Regions from separate parts of the Simiaoa sp. genome, predicted to be linked through region 1. Evidence: predicted binding sites of a transcription regulator. Region 1 holds the regulator's gene; each other region holds the start of a gene.

What was found. Region 1 encodes NrdR, which represses ribonucleotide reductase genes. Its sites were predicted from a motif close to CACAANATNTTGTG; they were not measured.
Region 2: the regulator NrdR is predicted to act here: its motif matches at 1,197-1,210, upstream of ACTRDR_RS08910 (ribonucleoside triphosphate reductase).
Region 3: the regulator NrdR is predicted to act here: its motif matches at 1,351-1,364, upstream of nrdD (anaerobic ribonucleoside-triphosphate reductase).

What each region holds. Positions count from the first base shown of each region.
Region 1 is NZ_JBOKRY010000006.1:73,651-76,939, reverse strand. Features, by position in the region: gene ACTRDR_RS03800 (VanZ family protein) at 1-255, shown strand, start outside; gene sigG (RNA polymerase sporulation sigma factor SigG) at 398-1,177, opposite strand; gene ACTRDR_RS03790 (YlmC/YmxH family sporulation protein) at 1,331-1,564, shown strand; gene nrdR (transcriptional regulator NrdR) at 1,618-2,082, shown strand; gene ACTRDR_RS03780 (oligosaccharide flippase family protein) at 2,282-3,289, opposite strand, start outside.
Region 2 is NZ_JBOKRY010000020.1:54,314-57,602, reverse strand. Features, by position in the region: gene ACTRDR_RS08915 (MATE family efflux transporter) at 1-1,103, shown strand, start outside; gene ACTRDR_RS08910 (ribonucleoside triphosphate reductase) at 1,309-3,289, shown strand, end outside.
Region 3 is NZ_JBOKRY010000012.1:1,757-5,045, forward strand. Features, by position in the region: gene ACTRDR_RS06315 (DUF5685 family protein) at 1-557, shown strand, start outside; gene ACTRDR_RS06320 (DnaJ domain-containing protein) at 547-1,275, shown strand; gene nrdD (anaerobic ribonucleoside-triphosphate reductase) at 1,482-3,289, shown strand, end outside.

The DNA.
Region 1 (3,289 bases):
TATGTCGTGGAAAACGTATTGCTGTTTATTCCCTATGGATTTATCTGTCCCTGGGCATTTCCGTGGCTGAGGGGATTTTTCCGTAATACCTTTGCGGCATTCGTGACCAGCTTCGGCGTGGAGACGATCCAGCTGATCACCGGCAGGGGATATTTTCAGGTGGACGATATCCTGACCAATGTGCTGGGGGCAGTGATCGGATATCTGCTGTTTCAGATACTGTATGGAATGCTGCGGAGATTCCGCAGACAATAAAAGTGCAATCAGAACAATCAGAAGATAACATGAAAAATGAGGGAGAAAGCGGAAACGGCAAAACTGACACAGAACGAAAAGCTGGGGTTACTGTTAAATGCTGCACGTAAGGGGGATGTCACCCGGATATAAAAATGGAGGTCTATGCGGTAAGATAGCCCCGCATAGCTTTCAAAGCATTTTTTTCGAGGCGGGAGACTTGGGCCTGGGAGATGCCGATCATGTCGGCGACCTCGGTCTGGGTCTTACCTTCGAAAAAGCGCAGAGAGATGATATGACGCTCTCTGTCGTTCAGACGTTTCATGGCTTCACTGAGGGAGAGATGTTCCACCCACGTCTCTTCCTTATTTTTTTTATCACTGATCTGGTCCATGACATAGAGGGTGTCGCCGCCGTCGGTATAGACCGGTTCGTAGAGACTCATGGGGTTCTGCATGGCATCTAAGGCATAGACGATGTCTTCCTTGGAGATACCCACCTCCGCGGCGATCTCTTCCACGGTAGGCTCCTTCAGATTTTTTCTCGTCAGTGTATCTCTGGCGTAGATTGCCTTATAGGCGGTATCCTTCAGGGAGCGTGATACGCGAATGCTGTTGTTATCCCGTAAGAATCTGCGGATCTCCCCGATGATCATGGGAACCGCATAGGTAGAGAACTTCACACCCAGAGTAGCGTCGAAATTGTCGATGGCTTTGATGAGACCGATGCATCCGATCTGGAACAGATCATCCACATTCTCCGCACTGCTTGAAAAACGTTTGATCACACTTAGGACCAGACGTAAATTCCCTTCGATATAGGTCTCTCGGGCAGCGGTATCTCCTTCGCGGATCTTCGCAAATAAAGCATCCTTGTCTGCCGCCTTTAACAAAGGCAGTTTTGCTGTATTGACGCCGCAGATTTCCACTTTTCCCTGTACCATAGAGACCTCCCGATTACTGAATTTTGTGATAACAACAGTATTCACAGGACTGTGGGAGGATATACTTTGCCGGTAGAATTTCCAGTATTTGCCGAACAAACGGATGGGAAAGGCATATATTATATATTATAGAAAGAAAGCAGGAGTACGCATATGCTTTTTTCCGAATTAAAATGCAAAGATGTGATCAATGTCAGAGACTGTAAAAAGCTGGGGCATGTCTGTGATCTGGAGTTCGATGAGTGCAGCGGATGCATCTGTAAGATCATGGTGCCGGGTGGAAACCAGTGGCTGGGATTCCTGCGCTGTGAGCCCAATATTGTCATTCCTTACAAGGACATCCGGCAGATCGGTCCGGACATAATTTTAGTTGACATTAACTGCTGATTCTCTTATAATATCCGTATAAATAACACGTGGTTTTTAAGAGGAGGATGCCTATGAAATGTCCGTTCTGCAGCCATGAAAATACCAGAGTGATCGATTCGAGACCGGCGGAAGATAACAATTCCATTCGCCGTCGCCGTGTGTGTGATGAATGCGGCAAGCGATTCACCACTTACGAGAAGATCGAAACGATTCCGTTGATCATTATTAAAAAGGACAATAACAGAGAGGCCTATGACCGTGCCAAGATCGAAGCAGGAGTACTCAGGGCCTGCCATAAACGTCCGGTCAGCGCACAACAGATCACGACGTTGGTGGACGAGGTGGAGAACGAGATCTTCAACCGGGAGGAACGTGAGATCCCCAGCGGAACCATCGGTGAACTTGTGATGAACAAGCTGAAGGATCTGGATGCGGTAGCTTATGTAAGATTTGCTTCCGTATATCGGGAGTTCAAGGACGTGAACACCTTTATGGATGAATTAAAGAGTGTCCTGAATGACAAGAATCACAATTGATTTCCGGAAGACTTAAGTTTTCGTAAAAACAGTCGATATTATAACTGATAATACGGCCAGATAAAGATAGAATTTCGCATGGCATGTGCGATAATGAAAAAGGATAAGCAAGACGGTATTTACAGAATAAGATGAATAAGATTACCGGGAAACAGATACCTCCGCCAATCCGGCGCAAGCCGGATGACGGAGGCTTTTTTTAATTTTTTCGGAAGAAACGATACAGACAGAAGAAGTAGATTCCCGCAAGTACCAGCTGGCTGACCAGAATCCCCCACAGATATCCCTGCATACCGATCACGGGAATGGCAAAAAATACGAACAGGAGCCGGATCAGAAGACAGACCACGTTGGAGGCAAAGATCCGTCCTGCCATACCGAGACCCTGCAAAATGCTGGAGAGAGTGGTATCCAGATACAGAAAAGGACAGATGAAGCCCAGAGTCACGATAAAATGACCGGCCAGTTCACTGTGGAACAGTTCCGTTCCCATCCAGTCACCCAGAAACAGAAAACCGCACAGACAACAGGCACCCATGAGACTGCAATATTTTACGGTGCGCAGTGTGTCACATAAGACGGCTCCACGGTCTCCTCTGGCATGATTTTCGGAGATGGTGGGAAGGAGAAGCACCGCCACGGAGCCGGTAAGGGCATTAGGGAAAAAGATCATGGGCATGGCCATGCCGGTAAGGACACCGTATACACTTAAGGCTGTGGTGGTATCATAACCATAGAGCAGAAGCTTCTGGGGAATGGAGACGGCTTCGATACTCTGTAAAATGTTCAGAACGATACGGTTAGCGGTCAGAGGCAGTGCCATACCAAGCAGATCCCGGTAGACCGGAACAGAAGGAAAGATATTCCGCACGGAAAGAATACTACTGCCCGGATACAGATGTATATACAGGCAGACCAGAGCAATCAGCATGGAAAAGATCTCGCCCACGGTGAGACCAAGAACCGCGGCATTGATGGAGGGAGTACGTCCTTCTGCCAGATCGGCTCCGGTGACGAGAAAGACGCAGCCGACTCTTGCAAGCTGTTCTAAAAGCTGTGTAAGAGCAGGTACGGAAGCTTTCTTTTTCCCATAGAAATAACCGTTGATGCAGGCGTGCAGCGTGGCAAAGGGGACAGAGAAGGACAGGATCCGCAGCATGGGTACGGTACGTGGGTCTTTTAACAGAAAAGTACCGATGGGATCCGA
Region 2 (3,289 bases), on a different contig from region 1:
CTTTTTATCTTGGAGCACAGAATCAGGAAAAAGCGGATAAGACGGCAACCCAGGGCATGGTGCTGGGAGTATTGCACGGTGCATTGCTCATGTTTTTTTTCCTAGGCGGAATGAAATTATTTCTGGGAATGTTTACGAAGAGTGATACGGTGCGGGCACTTGGCATGGAATATTCCAATGTGGTATTTTTGTTCTCCACTATTGTGACCGGAGGTATCACACTGGAAAAAATATTCCAGGCGGTAGGCAGGATGCGGGCTACCATGGTCAGCATGATCGCCGGATTTGTCACGAATATTGTATTGGATCCGCTGCTGATCTTCGGCATTGGACCTTTTCCCCGGATGGAGATCGCCGGAGCGGCGCTTGCCACCGGCATCGGACAGGTGATCACGTTACTGGTATATCTCATCTATTATGTGGCGGATCCTTTGCCGGTGAAGCTTCATAAAAAATATCTGCGTCCGGAAGGGGAAATCTGCGGCAAGACTTACGGTATCGGTATTCCGGCGACCCTGAATATGGCACTGCCTTCTCTGCTGATCTCCGCATTGAACAGCATTCTGGCAGCATATTCCCAGGGATATGTGCTGGTGCTGGGTGTTTATTATAAGTTACAGACCTTTATTTACCTGCCTTCCAACGGTATCATTCAGGGCATCCGCCCCTTGATCGGCTATAATTACGGTGCCGGTGAGAGAAAGCGTGTGGAGCAGATCTACCGTCTGACCTTGGAACTGACCGCAGGGATCATGGCTGCCGGTACGACGCTGTGCTGGCTGATCCCCGGAGGACTGATCGGGCTGTTTACCGAGAATCCGGAGACCATCACCATCGGTATCACGGCACTGCACATCATCAGCCTGGGCTTTATTCTGTCCGCTGTGTCGGTGACCAGCTCCGGAGCCCTGGAGGCACTGGGACAGGGGATGGCTTCCCTGGTGATCTCCGTGATGCGTTATGTGGCGGTGGTCATCCCTGCGGCATTTGTCTTAAGCCGCATCATCGGTGTCACCGGTGTATGGTGGGCGTTTGTCTGCACGGAGAGCGTGACCGCGGTGGTGGCGTATGTGCTGTACCACAGAGTGTGGAAGAGGGCGTAAAGCGGGCGCTCCCCTCGTCGATTTGCACAGAGCCGGCTCCTTACGCAAGCGTAAAGCCGTCTTGGCACAAATCGACGGGTGAACTGATGTATACACAATATCTAGTATCCTTTAATTGACTTCCCCCACAAAGTGTTGTAGAATGGATGGTGATAGGTTTTATGGGCGTAAGCCATGGGGACATGAGATTAAGGGGGTACACAAGATGTTTCAGGTAATCAAACGAGATGGTTCCAAAGCAGATTTTACACTGACGAAGATCAATGATGCCATTATGAAGGCTTTTACTGCGACGCAGATGAGCTATAATAACGACATCATTGATCTTCTTGCGTTACGGGTGACCGCGGATTTCCAGAAAAAGGTGGAAAATGATGAGATCCACGTAGAAGATATCCAGGACAGCGTGGAGCGTGTGTTGGGACAGGCGGGCTATGAAGAAGTAGCGAAGGCGTATATTCTGTATCGCAAGCAGCGGGAGAAGATGCGTGCCATGAAGTCCACAATCTTAGACTACAAGGATGTGGTCAACAGCTATGTCAAAGTCGAGGACTGGCGAGTGAAGGAGAACTCCACGGTGACTTATTCCGTAGGTGGTCTGATCTTAAGCAATTCCGGTGCGGTAACGGCGAACTACTGGCTGTCCGAAATCTACGACGAAGAGATTGCCGAGGCACACCGCAATGCGGATATCCATATCCATGATCTGTCCATGCTGACCGGTTACTGCGCGGGATGGTCCTTAAAGCAGCTGATCAAGGAAGGACTGGGCGGCATCACCGGCAAGATCACTTCTGCTCCGGCGAGACACTTATCTGTACTGTGCAACCAGATGGTGAACTTCTTAGGAATCATGCAGAACGAATGGGCAGGAGCACAGGCTTTTTCCTCTTTTGATACCTACCTTGCCCCTTTTGTAAAAGTAGATCATTTAAGTTATCCTGAAGTGAAAAAATGCATCGAAGCATTTATTTACGGTGTTAATACACCCAGCCGCTGGGGTACGCAGGCTCCTTTCTCCAATATTACACTGGACTGGACGGTGCCCGATGATCTGGCAGAGTTGCCGGCGCTGGTAGGCGGCGTGGAGATGGATTTCAAATACAAGGATTGTAAAAAGGAAATGGACATGGTAAACAAGGCATTCATCGAGACCATGATCGAGGGTGACTCCAATGGCCGCGGTTTCCAGTATCCGATTCCTACTTATTCCATCACGAAGGATTTTGACTGGTCCGATACCGAGAACAACAGACTGTTATTCGAAATGACCGCAAAATACGGTACGCCATATTTTTCCAACTATATCAATTCCGACATGCAGCCCAGCGATGTCCGCAGTATGTGCTGCAGACTGCGTCTGGACCTGCGGGAACTGCGTAAGAAGACCGGAGGATTCTTCGGCTCCGGTGAAAGCACCGGAAGCGTTGGCGTTGTCACCATCAATATGCCCAGGATCGCATACCTGTCTGCCAATAAGGACGAATTCTACGCAAGACTGAATCATATGATGGATATTGCTGCGAGATCCCTGAAGATCAAGCGTGGTGTCATTACAAAGCTGTTAAATGAGGGACTGTATCCTTATACAAAGAGGTATCTGGGCACTTTTGAGAATCATTTTTCCACCATTGGTCTGATCGGCATGAACGAGGTGGGCCTAAATGCCAACTGGCTGAGAGCGGATATGAGCGATCCGAGAACTCAGGAGTTTACCAAGGAAGTACTGAATCATATGAGAGAGCGCCTGTCGGATTATCAGGAGCAGTACGGAGACCTTTACAATCTGGAAGCGACTCCTGCGGAGAGTACCACATACCGTCTGGCCAAGCACGACAGAAAGCGCTGGCCCGGTATCAAGACGGCAGGAAAGCCCGGAGATACTCCTTACTATACGAACTCTTCCCATCTGCCGGTGGACTATACTGTGGATATTTTCGATGCACTGGATATTCAGGATGAATTGCAGACCCTGTATACTTCAGGTACGGTGTTCCATGCGTTCCTGGGAGAGAAGCTTCCCGATTGGAAAGCAGCGGCTTCCCTGGTGCGGACTATCGCTTCTAATTACAAGCTGCCATACTATACGCTGTCGCCGACCTATTCCATCTGTAAGGAACACGGTTATCTGGCTGGAGAGGTGAAGGTATGTCCTCATTGTGGGGCGAAGACCGAGGTGTACAGCC
Region 3 (3,289 bases), on a different contig from region 1:
AGGATGACTGGGAGGACGAAAACAGCCTGCGAGGATTGGCGTACAGCCATCTCCTGGAGAGAAAAATCCATAAAAAGCCTTTGCTGTATGGAGAAAAAGTGAAAAACATCGCACTGGCAATGCAGGATTTTGCAGATGCGGAAAAGCAGGGAAATGCGGACATCGATACCATGGCAGGACTGTTTGGAAAAGTTATGGCGCAGATCGTATCCTGCCGCGAGGATGAATGGAAGGATAATCTGGCGAGACTGGGATTTTTCCTCGGAAAATTTATCTACCTGCTGGATGCCTACGAGGATGTTGAACAGGATATCAAAAAAGGAACCTACAATCCGCTAAAGAAACGTTATGCGGAGCCCGGCTTCGAGGAGGAATGCAGACAGATCCTGACTATGATGATGTCAGAGTGCTGTAAGGAATTCGAACAGCTTCCTATATTACAAAATGTGGATATTTTGCGGAATATTCTGTATTCCGGTGTATGGTGCCGCTATGAGATCGTGCGGAAAAAACGGGAAAAAGACAATGCAAAAGAGGTAACGGAAAATGAATTATGATCCGTATAGTGTCCTGGGGGTGAGCAGAGATGCTTCCGAGGAAGAAATCAAAAAAGCATATAAGACCCTGAGCAGAAAATATCATCCCGATGCCAATATCAATAATCCCAACAAGGATCAGGCGGAAGAAAAGTTCAAGGAGATACAGGCAGCCTATCAGCAGATCATGAAGGAACGAACAGAAGGTTACAGCTACGGCGGTGGATATGGCAGCCGCGGAAGCAGCTATGATCAGAGACAGAGTTATGGCGGCTTCGGTCAGGACTTTGGGGACTTCTGGCAGCAGGCCGGATGGCAGCAGCAGACTTCCGGATATGAGGAAGAGCCCAGACTGCGGGCAGCCGGCAATTACATCAGAAACGGTTATTACAGAGAGGCAAGAAATACCCTGGACGGCATGGGGGAGCATGAAAAGACTGCCAGATGGTACTATTACAGTGCCATGGCTCATATGGGACTGGGAAACAATGTGGCAGCTTTGGAGCATGCAGGAAAAGCAGCGTCACTGGAACCGCAGAATATGGAATACCAGATGCTGCTGCAGAGACTTCAGAGCGGCGGACAATGGTATGAGAGCAGACAGGCTGCGTATGGCTATCCCAATATGAGTGGGAATGACCTGTGCCTGAAAATCTGCCTGGCGAACCTGTTCTGCAATCTGTGCTGCGGTGGTGGCGGTCTGTGCTTCGGAGGGTATGGTGGAAGAGGAATGTTTTAAAAAAGGTACTTGCTTTTTCTAGGTTTCCTCACTATAATAAATATACAAGATGTAGATGCGAAATGAATTTTAAAGCACAAAATCTAGTAATATACTATGATTTGCGTAGAGAGTCGTGTCGGGAACTTGCTTCCGATGCGGCTTTTCTTTCGGCTTATGCAGAAATTCGCATCTCGATGGGAATGATATAAAGTGAGGGAACAGCAATGAAGATTCAGAAGAGAGACGGCAGAGTAGTGCCTTATGAAGAGGACAAGATCCGGGAAGCGATCCATAAGGCGAACAACGAAGTGGAGGAGCGGTATCGTGCCAGCGAGGGATTGATTGAAGAGATCCTGGAGGATGTGCAGCAAGAGGGTAAACAGACCCAGACCGTGGAGCATATTCAGGATATGATCGAGGAACATCTGGTAGAGCACAACAAATATACCTTGGCGAAGAAGTATATTGTATACCGTTACCAGAGAAGTCTGCTCCGCAAATCCAACACCACGGATGAATCCATTTTAAAACTGATCCGGAATGAGAATAAGGAACTGGCGGAGGAAAATTCCAATAAAAATACCCGCCTGGCATCCACACAGAGAGACTATATTGCAGGCGAAGTGTCCCGCGATGTTACCAGACGTCTGCTTCTGCCGGAGCATATTGCTATGGCACATGATAACGGTGTGCTGCATTTCCATGATGCGGATTATTTTATCCAGCCGATCTTCAACTGCTGTCTGATCAATATCAAGGACATGTTGGACAACGGTACTTCCATCAATGGCAAAATGATCGAATCGCCCAAGAGCTTCCAGGTGGCATGTACCGTGACCACCCAGATCATCGCAGCCGTAGCCAGCAACCAGTACGGCGGACAGAGCGTCAATATCAAGCATCTGGGAAAATATCTGCGTAAGAGCAGGGAAAAATTTGCAAAACAGCTGGAGGACGAGTTCGGAGATACCCTGGATCAGGCAGCCAAGGATAAGATCGTACAGATGCGCCTGCACGATGAATTAAAATCCGGTGTGCAGACCATCCAGTACCAGATCAATACCTTGATGACCACCAACGGACAGTCTCCTTTCGTGACATTGTTTTTGCATATTGATGAGAACGATGAATATGTGGAAGAGACCGTACAGATCATTATGGAGATCCTGCGTCAGCGCATCGAGGGAACCAAGAATGAAAAGGGTGTCTATGTGACTCCCGCTTTCCCGAAGTTAGTCTATGTGCTGGATGAAAATAACTGCTTAAAGGGCGGAAAATACGACTATGTGACCAAGCTGGCCGCACAGTGCTCCGCTAAGAGAATGTACCCCGACTATATCTCTGCCAAGAAGATGCGTGAGAACTACGAGGGCAATGTATTTTCCTGCATGGGCTGCCGCTCTTTCCTGTCTCCATGGAAGGATGAAAACGGAGAGTACAAGTGGGAAGGTCGTTTTAATCAGGGCGTTGTCAGCATCAACCTGCCCCAGATCGGTATCCTGGCAAAAGGAAACGAGGAGAAGTTCTGGAAACTGTTGGACGAGCGTCTGGAGTTGTGTTATGAAGCACTGATGTGCCGCCATAAGGCACTGGAGGGTGTGGTATCCGATGTGAGCCCCATCCACTGGCAGTACGGCGCCATTGCCCGCCTGAAGAAGGGTGAGACCATCGATAAATACCTGCATAACGGTTATTCCACCATGTCTCTGGGATATATCGGATTGTATGAGACGACCTATCTGATGAAGGGATGCAGCCAGACCGTGGAGCCCGGCAAGGAATTCGCCCTGCGCATTATGGATTATATGAAGGATCGCTGCGCAAAATGGAAAGAGGAGACCGGCATTGCTTTCAGCCTCTACGGAACTCCCGCAGAGACACTTTGCTACCGTTTTGCAAGGATCGACCGTGAAAAATACGGTGATATTTCCAATGTCACCGATAAAGGATACTATACAAATTCTTATCATGTGGATGTACGGGAGAAAATCGACGCATTTACAAAATTTAAGATTGAGAGTGAGTTCCAGAA